Regions from separate parts of the Paenibacillus sp. FSL W8-0186 genome, predicted to be linked through region 3. Evidence: riboswitches for the same ligand, from Rfam matches in the RefSeq annotation. Region 3 holds a riboswitch; each other region holds the start of a gene.

Region 1 (3,292 bases), 2.8 Mb from region 3:
TTTTCCACAGCCGCTTGGACCAAGGAGCAGCATCAATTCACCTTGATGCAGCCCGAGGGAAATCGAGGAGAACACCTGCTCCTCCCCGTCCTCGCTGAAAGCAAGGGATAAATTTTTTGTCTCCAAGACCATCGGTTTATCCATCGTTTCTTGATTCGGGAGCAATGTATTCATTACTGCTTCACCGAGGTTCGTTGTTGATTGGCGCTTTGGGCAGCGGCCTTCCCGATGGGAAAGCTCCTCAATACGCCTGTCCGGGCCAGCGCATCGGATATCCATTTGCCTAGCAGGCCGGCGATCACTGCACCGCTGATAACGCGGACGATGAACATCGAGATGACTAGACCCGTGGACAAAGCGGCGAAGCCGGATTGAAAGAAGCCCCAGCCAAAGCTGAATACGGCCGCGCCTACGCCTGCGCCCATGAGCACTGCTGTGTTGTAGTAACGGTATCTTACGGCGGCGAATACCGCTTCCGCTCCGAGGCCTTGAATAAAGGCCGACAGAATCAGGATCGGGCCGGTGACGTTGCCGATCAACACCTCGATCGTTCCGGCGATTGTCTCAGACAGCAGGGCAGCTCCGGGCTTGCGCAAGATATAGGCCGAAATGATTGAAACGATAAACCATATGCCGAAGATGACCTCATATCCCATCGGACCCATAAAGCCGACAAGCACATTTCCTATCTGCAGGAAAATCAAATAGACGACAGCAAACACGACGGACAGCGAGCTGAGAACGATAATGTCGCGAAGCTTCCAGGTTGACATCCTTATTCCCCCTTCCTCTGCACATGCTCCGGTTTGGCTGACGGGCTGTTGCAGGAGATTGTGGCCGTCATGACTAGATGGGAAGTCTTGGTGCTTGACGTGACAAAGGCATTTTCGAGCGAACGAAACACCTGTTGGGCGGTTCCATCCAAGCGGCTGGCGTAATGAATTCCGCCGGAGAACGTTCCCTCGGCTTCCGCCGCTTTGACCGCATCATAAATGACGTCCATGTAGTGGGCCACCCCCATCGGGTAAAGGGCGAATTGAGCTGCGGTATCAACCGATGTTTTGTTCCCTTCATTCAAACGGACATCGTCCTCAGACATGAAGACATCTCCTTCCGTATCTCCCGGGCAGCCTACGGAAAAGGTTGCGCTAAGAACGACATGCTCACCGCTTTTTGCCGCTTGCAGGAAAATGGATTTCACTACGTCGAACACATGCTCATGGCGGCCGCGCACGCAGGTGCTGACGTCATCGCTTTGAACCCAGACCTTGGACGTATCGGTCTGCTCCAGCGCTCCAAGAATGATCGGAACGAACCGGTCGCTCATCGGAAACAGAGAGAACCGGCAGCCGACGATGCGGCTGGTGCCGCAGGCCGCGGCTTGAATGTTGTGGTTGAATGAATTGGTCATGATGCTTTTCCTCCCCTGGTTCATTTGAATTATTGCTGATAACGACAAAAAAACCGCACCCGAAGAGTGCAGTTATATCGATACAGCCTGTGTCTGCTTAAACATTTTAAAGCAAGCACGCAGCGCTATTTATCGTTTCCCCGCACTTCCCCACGCTAGTATGATCTAGATCGGGTGTAAAGGGTTAACCGTTCCTCAAGCGGGAACGATCTCTCAGCCAGCAAAGGCACCCCTAGTGCATTTTTCCGTGATGCGGTTGTCAATGGTTCCCATTATACAGAGTTCCTTTCAATTGTAAAGCCTTGTTTAAATGAAGTGGTCTATATTCTCGCAAATATTCATATTGTAACGGTAGAAGAGAGGACAAGGAGCGTGCGGATCGTGAACAAGGCAAAGATGACATTCCGGTTCGATGAACATGGGCAGCAAGCGCACAGTGCACAGAAGGCTGGAGATCGCCAGCGGCTGGAGACCGCCCCCGCTTCAGGGCATGACAAGCCGCCCGAGCGATCAGAACAAGAACCGAAGGATACTCCTATAACTTACCGTGCGGTGGAAACGATAGATTATTGGGGAGATCCCTTTACAGACCATACAGGAACAGGGATTGCCCTATTGCCAGAGCATGCCGAGCCAGGCGGCGGTGATTATTATTTTCGCAAAACGCGGACCTCCTGGTGGAAGGTTGCCGGCTCGCTGACCGGCGCGATCGTGACCGGAGCGCTCTTTGGATTCGTCGTTCTGTCCATGTTCGACCAGGAAATGACGGTGCCGATCCCTGGAATTAGCGTGCCGAAGCAGGGGGCGGCCGGAGAAGCAGCCGATATTCCCGTACTTGGCGGTGTCATTACGGAGGAACAGGTTCCGCTCGTACAGGTCGTTCTGCCTTCACAGAGCTATCATTTCCTGCAGTACGGCGTGTTCAGCACAGCGGAAGGCGTTGCCCTGGCCCAGGAACAATTGCGCTCCGCGGGAATTGCCGCCGCGCGGGATACCATGGATGAGAAGCGGGTCTATGCCGGAGTATCCCCGGACCGTGAGGAAGCTAAAATGCTGAGCGGGAGGCTGAAGACAGGCGGCGTTCACCTCATTTTGCATGAAATTGCTTTGCCTGAATCGGCTACGATGGAATATAAAGGGGATGCGGCATCCCTCCAGCAATATTTGGCGCAGAGTGCGGATCTCGCCTATATGCTCAGCTCCTCCTCGGCAGCTCTTCTGGGAGAAGCTTCTCCCGGGCGCCAGAGTCAGGAGGAAATCGGCCGGCTAAGGGAGAGCCACCAGCTGTGGACCAAAAGCGCCGCTGACGTTCGAGGCAAGCTGACGGCAGCCGCAGAGGCTGAAGCAAAGGAGATGGAGAAGGCGATGAACAGCGCGGTTGAGGCGATGGAGGAATTTAACGAGAAGGGCGAGCAAACCATGCTCTGGGAAGTGCAGAACGAAGTGATGCGGTTCATTCTGGCAGAACAAAAGCTGGTCGGAGGCCAAGAAGGGCCGTAAATGAACCATCAAAAGGCAGGGAATTGGAAATAGTTGCCCCTGCCTTTTTTATGTTTGTATTGCCGATCAATTAACCTTATAATAATGAAGTGCAAAGTGTCAAAAAATGGCGAGGTTAACAGCTCTGAACTTATTCGGGCGACAGCCGGGCAAAGGAGCATACGAACTTGGAAATTGCAGCTTCATCATCGCAGTATGTCATATTGGCCTCGACTTCACCGCGCAGACGGGAATTGCTGGCTTCCTTACATATTCCGTTTGCGGTGATTCCAAGCGAAGCGGACGAAACTACGCCGGAGCAATGGGAGCCGGAGCAAATCGTGATGGAGCTTGCGCTGCGCAAGGCCAAGGCTGTTCAGGCAACGCTTGAGCCAGCAGCGC
Region 2 (3,292 bases), 480 kb from region 3:
ATAACGCCGCCGCCCATAATAACTATATTCTGCATCATGCTATCGCTCCCAGGCGCCATTTTTCATAGGGCTATTTCAAAATAAACTGTTCCAGGCCACTGCTCGCGGAAGCATACTTCTTCCGGGCAATTCGTCCGGATAAATAAGCTAGCCGTCCCGCCTCTATCGCGTGCTTCATGGCGGCCGCCATCATGACTGGATCCTTCGCCTTGGCCACCGGAGTGTTCATAAGTACCCCGTCTACGCCTAGTTCCATCGCTTTCGTCACGTCACTGGCCGTCCCAAGCCCGGCATCCACGATAACGGGCACGCCCGCTTCTTCTACAATTAGGCCTAAATTGTAAGGATTTAATATGCCGAGCCCCGTGCCGATCGGCGCTGCTCCCGGCATGATCGCAGCTGCCCCGGCTTCTTCCAGCCGGCGGCAGATGACCGGATCGTCCGAAATATAAGGAAGCACCGTAAATCCTTCTTTGACCAGCATTTCCGTCGCCTTAAGCGTCTCAATCGGATCAGGCAGCAGCGTCTTCGCGTCCGCGCTGATCTCAACCTTGATCCAGTCGCTGAGACCGGAGGCTCTGGCAAGCCGCGCAATCCGGACCGCTTCCTCGGCCGTGCTTGCGCCTGATGTGTTCGGCAAATATTGAAAGGCGCCATCCTCGATATGCTGCAATATGGAATCATCCTCTACCGCATCGAGATTAATGCGCCGAATAGCAAACGTGAGCACTTCCGCCCCGGAAGCTTTAATCGCTTCCTTCTGTACGAACGGGTTGGGAAACAGCCCTGTGCCAATAAAGAACCGCGACGACAGCGAGCGGCCGCCGATACGCAATGCATCATCCCGCATCCGCTTAACCCCCTCCCACAAAATGAACCAGCTCGATGACCATCCCTGAAGACACCGTTGTATCCACCCACTGCTCGGGGGTCAAAATCACACCGTCCGCTTCTACGATAACCGGCTTGCCCGTCAAGCCGAAATGGGCGATTACATCCTGAACGGTTCCCGCCTGCAAGCTCTGCATAACACCATTCACCTTCAGCTCAACGCTGTGCGTATTTCCCATGAGCCGTTCCCCCTTGCTCTAATTTGCGAATAAAAGCCTCGCATGTCCCTCTTACGTCCGGATTGCCTACAATTTCGGTCACCGCGCAGATTCGCGTTGCCCCGGCAGCGATCACTTCATCCGCATTGTGCAGCTTGATGCCGCCGATCGCTACGAACGGAATGCGAATTTTCTCAGCTACCTCGCGAACATAGGAAAGCGTTACTGGTGCTGCACCCGCCTTCGTAGCCGTCGGATATACAGGACCAACGCCGATATAGTCCGCTCCCTGCTGTTCTGCCAGCAGCGCCTCCTCGATCGCATGCGTGGAAATGCCGATGATTTTGCCGCCGACCAGCTCCCTGGCCACGGAAAGCGGTGTGTCGCCCTGGCCCAGATGAATGCCGTCCGCATCTACCTCAAGCGCAATATCAATATAGTCGTTGACGATAAAAGGGACATCATACCTGCGGGTCAATTCGCGAAGCCGCTTTGCCTTCTCCAGCACGGCTTCCCGATCGCTGTGCTTGTCCCGAAGCTGCACGATATCTGCACCGCCAAGAATAGCCTCCTCCATCACTTCGGCAAGCTCCCTGCCGGGATGGCTTCTTTCATCGGTAATAGCGTACAAACGAAAATCTCTCATCTGCCAACTCTACCTCCGTTTTGTATTTACCGGCTGCAGGACACAAAAAAGCCATTCGAGAATACACGAATGGCTTTAAATTCGATATGTTCTCTACGCCAGCATTACCTGGATCAGATTAACGGTCCGGAACATCAGGTTCCAATCTCAGCCGGACTTTATCCAGCACCCGCACTCCATATTCAGTTACTTTCACTATAACTTACCTTAATAGCCTTGGCAAGATTATCCGAACGCTCATTTGCGAACGACGGAATAGCCTTTATCCTGCAACAACTGAACGATGCCGTCTTTGCCGGCGAAATGCGCGGCGCCAACCACAATGAAATATTCCGCTTTCTTGTCGCTTTTCAGGTATCCATCGATTTTATCGGCCATAACGATATTCCGGTCTGTCAGCATCGCTTTGTAATACTCCGGATCCTCGATCATGCTCTCGGTGAACTCAAGCAGTTTCTGATCATCCCCTGATTTCCACATATCGGCCATATCGTCCACAAGTTCAGCCGAAACATCGAAGTTGTCCAAGGCGGTATTTAGGTTTTTCTCCTGTAATTCGCTGGAGAACCCGTCGAGCATGCTCAGCTGGGACTCGTAGGTTTCCAGTTCCAACACCGGCAGCTTGCGTTCTATGGCTTTCTGGATGAAATACAGGTCGATTCCGGCAGAGGCTTCATAACCTGACTGCATCGATTTAAGCGTGCTGATGGTACTCTCGACGACCCATGGCTTGAAGACATCAAAGGCGTTTGGCTCCAGGCCGTTCTGCTGCAAAATATCCTGAAGCTTTGCATATGTCTCCTTGGACACATGATCCTTCAAAGTCGTACCGTCCTGATACATTCCCACATCCAAGATCAGCTTCTGATTGGCTTCATCAGCAGCCTTGCTAAGGTCAATTTCTACCCCCAAATAATCCGCTTCGGCAAAAGCATCCTCGAATTCCGAACGCAGCGGATAAAAGCTGTCGTCCGCAATATGCATCGATCCTACCAGATAGACCGTATTACCGCCATGTTTGACTTCCCACATGAAGCCGCGGGCACCTTCTCCCGTTGCTTCGGAGATAAGAAACACTGTGCGGGATTGCTGATCCCAATGCACCTTATAACCTGCCGCTTCGCCGACGATTCTAATCGGCGCGTACGTCTCGCCGTTAATCAGCTCTGTCCTGCTGTTCAGCACAATCTCCTTGCCGTCCATTACGACATGAATCGTACTATCCTGTACATCGCTTAATTGAACATTCATTGCTTGAAGCGTTGATCTCAGCGGCACCATCGTAGTTCCTTGATCAACAATAGGCGCATTTGTTGCGAATTCAACGTTTTGGTTGTTGATCTTGACCGAAGCTGGCTGTGGAGCAGCCATAGCCGGGGCCGCCGCAGCAAGCAAGCCTACAGAAATAAAGAGGGATAAGAGCGATCGTTTCCAATTTTTCATGTTCATCTTCTCCTTTGTTTTCAATGATATTTTTAAAATTCACACGGAGTTAAATCTTGTACGCCTTCATCGCTTTGCGCAGCTCCTTCATCGTCGGACGCTTGCCGTACAGCAGGACTCCCGTACGGTAAATCTTGGCGGCCAGCCAGCTGAA
Region 3 (3,292 bases):
CTTGCTGGTAGTGCTGTTGTTGGGACTGCTGCTTTAGTTGCGGGTCCGATTGCCGGCGTTGGTCGTTTAGATACTGTTGTTGCTGCTGCTGCTCTGGTTGTCGGTAAACTTGCTGATGTTGTTGCTGTTGTGGGCCTTGCGGGTTCCATGGCGGTGGTCCGGACTGCTGACTTTGCCGCTGTGCCCGAAGGGACGGATCAAGGGCGGGATCCTGGTCCGCTTCCTTTTCTAGTACCGGGTTCATAGGTTTTGATGCGGGTCCTTCGCCTAGTTTCAGCTCAGACAGTTGTTCGCTGATCTTTCTTAATTCTTCCTCCAGTTCTCTGATCTTTTTGTCTTTATCCAAGTTCGTATCACCTCTGCTTATTTAAATGTTGAACACTCTGATTACGATACCTGATCAACCATTGACAATAACGGATGGCTGGCAATCCTTCAAGTCCATATTTTGGAAGTAAATACTTTAGGTTTATTGTACGATATCATTGCAGAAATCGATCTAGGAGCCAAGCAGTTGCAGGAACATTGTGCGTGCTTGCCCTTATCCATTTTTGTTGTTTAACTCGTAATAAATGGATTTATAGCAGTTAGTTCCTGCAGCAAGACAGGGAAATTCGATTTACATGGATTTCTTGTCATTAGAAGAAGGGAAATTGCCAGCAATGGTCTGAATCCATCATTTAAGGTGTAAAAATCCATCTAATTTCCAGAAATAGTTGTCTTATGCTTAATTAGATGCGTCATTTCCATTTAATGTGCTGCGTTTGGTGTTTATGCATCTCAATGCCGATGGTAAACCTAACAACCAAATTATGAATTTTGCTGAGAATCCCTCTCCTAGATGCCATTTATGTGGTAGTATATGTAGTTGAGCCCGAAATAGGAGAATTATCCGGTGGTATAATGATGGTATGAGGCAAAAGGAAATCCAAAGGAAACAAGGAATTGAAAGAGGAGAACTGAACTTGGAAGATTATAATGAAATGCTTGAACAAATGAATATCCAGCATGCGATTATCGGGGAAGTGACGACAAGCCTGCCTGACATTCTTCAAGATTTGACGAAGGTCCGTTTGTCATCGCTTGCTTCGGCCTGCAATTTGCCTGGACGTTCCAAGATGAAAAAGCAAGAATTAATAGAAGCGCTAACAGCATACATGACCGATGCGGAGCATCTGCAATCCGCCCTGCTGATTGTCGGCGGCCTGGAATGGCAATTGTTCGAATCGCTTCTTCGTCAACCTGTTCTGCAGAACAATCTCATTCTAATTGAGCACTACTGGTATTTAATGAACCGTGGGCTAGTATTTACTTATTTCAGCGAGGGTCAGCTTTATGTCGTCCTGCCGGACGAGATTAGAGAAGCCTATGCCAAGCTGGATCACGCAAAATTCCATCAACAACGGGCGAGTGTACAGCTCGTTCATGAGTATATATTAGCTATGACGCACTTATACGGTGTGATCGAACCGGATAAGGTCATTGAAATTTACAATGCGCAGAACAGCGAACAGCTCGATCAGAAACGGTTCAAGGAGCTGCTTGGAGAGTTAACGAGCAGAGAACAGAATTATACGATAGAGGACGGCTTCATCGTCGACGGATATTTGTCTCTAGAGGATTCGCAAGGAGAGCTTAAAGAACTGCTGGCGCAAGTACAAGGCAAGCCTTATTTCATTCCGAAACGCGAAGAACTGCTGAAATATGCCGATGAAGATTACTTCGAGATGACGCCGCAGCTGACAAAGCTGAGAGCATACATCATGAAGGAAATTTCCCGTGATGCGGAAATGATCGACTATCTTATCGACGATATACAGTTAGCCTGCACGATGCAAGCGACTTCGGGAGAGCTGATCCATGAATTCGAGAGAAGAGGCCTGAAATTCCAAAGCATGGAGCAGGCGGATACGGTTATCGCTCTAATGAACGATGTGTACAACCATACAAGACTGTGGATGCACAGAGGTCATACACCTTCTGAGATGAACCGGATTTCCGGAAATGTGGAGCTGAGAGCGGCGCATCGCCAGCTAAGTCCTTTGAACAAAAGCCAGGTGTCCGTCACCAAAATCGGCCGCAACGAACCATGCCCGTGCGGCAGCGGCTTCAAGTACAAAAAATGCTGCGGCAAGTAAAATGAAATGCCAAAAATTTGACAACACTTGTAAAGACAGATACAGTAATAGTGAAAATGAATAGGAAGTCCACTAGGGGAGCCGGCAGCGGCTGAGACAAGATCGTAATCTTGGACCCTTTGAACCTGATCTAGTTCGTACTAGCGTAGGAAAGTGGAGTCGGAATCCGATGCCTGACACTTATTGCAGCTTGCTGCCCGTGTAAAGGTGGCGTTGAATGAGGCCGCTCCATTGATGGAGCGGCCTTTTTGGTATTTTTGCATGTGCGGCATCGTCCCTAACGGCTTCCTGATCATGTTCGCATTATATCCGGAGGTGGGGAACCATGAGTTTTACGCAGGAGCTTCGTCAGAAAGCGGACGGTATCTTTCAGGCTATTTTTGAACACCCTTTTGTGAGAGGAATCGCTAACGGCGACTTGCGGAAGGAGCAGCTCATTCACTACGTCAAGCAGGATCATGAATATTTAACGGCGTATATGCGGATTTATGGCATTGCCATATCCAAATGCTCGAGCCGCGACGAGATCGAAATGTTTAATCAGCAAATCTCTTTTATTCTGAACAGTGAAGTTCATCCGCATAATAACTTCTGTGCGGTTGCCGGAGTCAGCTATGATGAAATGCAGGGTTATGCGCTCGCTCCGGGGGCACATCACTATATCCGCCACATGCTGAACGTGGCCCATGAAGGAAGCCTGGCTGAAATTATGGCGGTGCTGCTGCCGTGTCCGTGGACTTACCTGGAGATCGGGGAGAAGCTGATGAGAGAAGTGCAGCCGACCGAGGCCCATCCATTCTATGAATGGATCCATTTCTATGAGACGCGGACGAATACGACCGCTAAATTCTCCGAGCGTCTGGACAAGTGGGCGGAAATGACAACCGAGCTTGAACGCAAAAAAATGACCGAGCACTATCTATTGAGCTGCCAGCTCGAGTATATGTTCTGGGATATGGCCTATAACGTTCAGGATTGGCCGGTGTCCATGAACACGGCGGAATACGCATTATAAGTGAGGCGGATCATAATGAATACACTGGAAAACGATATAACAGCACTTCTTACAAAGGTTCAGAGAACCAAACCGCTTATTCATAATATGACCAACGTAGTAGTTACCAATTTTACAGCAAACGGGCTATATGCTCTTG

The links. A riboswitch is a leader RNA that binds a small molecule or an ion and turns the genes downstream of it on or off. The one in region 3 is predicted to bind thiamine pyrophosphate.
Region 1: linked by a shared signal. The riboswitch ahead of MKX50_RS19080 (YkoF family thiamine/hydroxymethylpyrimidine-binding protein) and the one ahead of tenA (thiaminase II) in region 3 are both predicted to bind thiamine pyrophosphate.
Region 2: linked by a shared signal. The riboswitch ahead of thiE (thiamine phosphate synthase) and the one ahead of tenA (thiaminase II) in region 3 are both predicted to bind thiamine pyrophosphate.

What each region holds. Positions count from the first base shown of each region.
Region 1 covers NZ_CP150207.1:4,266,588-4,269,879, reverse strand. The annotation lists gene MKX50_RS19090 (energy-coupling factor transporter ATPase) at 1-174, opposite strand, end outside; gene MKX50_RS19085 (ECF transporter S component) at 174-773, opposite strand; gene MKX50_RS19080 (YkoF family thiamine/hydroxymethylpyrimidine-binding protein) at 776-1,411, opposite strand; TPP riboswitch at 1,542-1,655, opposite strand; gene MKX50_RS19075 (SPOR domain-containing protein) at 1,793-2,911, shown strand; gene MKX50_RS19070 (Maf family protein) at 3,085-3,292, shown strand, end outside.
Region 2 covers NZ_CP150207.1:937,763-941,054, reverse strand. The annotation lists gene MKX50_RS03955 (FAD-dependent oxidoreductase) at 1-38, opposite strand, end outside; gene MKX50_RS03950 (thiazole synthase) at 71-850, opposite strand; gene thiS (sulfur carrier protein ThiS) at 855-1,070, opposite strand; gene thiE (thiamine phosphate synthase) at 1,048-1,695, opposite strand; TPP riboswitch at 1,769-1,878, opposite strand; gene MKX50_RS03935 (TraB/GumN family protein) at 1,933-3,138, opposite strand; gene MKX50_RS03930 (ABC transporter permease) at 3,188-3,292, opposite strand, start outside.
Region 3 covers NZ_CP150207.1:1,419,351-1,422,642, forward strand. The annotation lists gene MKX50_RS06080 (hypothetical protein) at 1-246, shown strand, start outside; gene MKX50_RS06085 (SEC-C metal-binding domain-containing protein) at 966-2,138, shown strand; TPP riboswitch at 2,203-2,307, shown strand; gene tenA (thiaminase II) at 2,464-3,153, shown strand; gene thiM (hydroxyethylthiazole kinase) at 3,169-3,292, shown strand, end outside.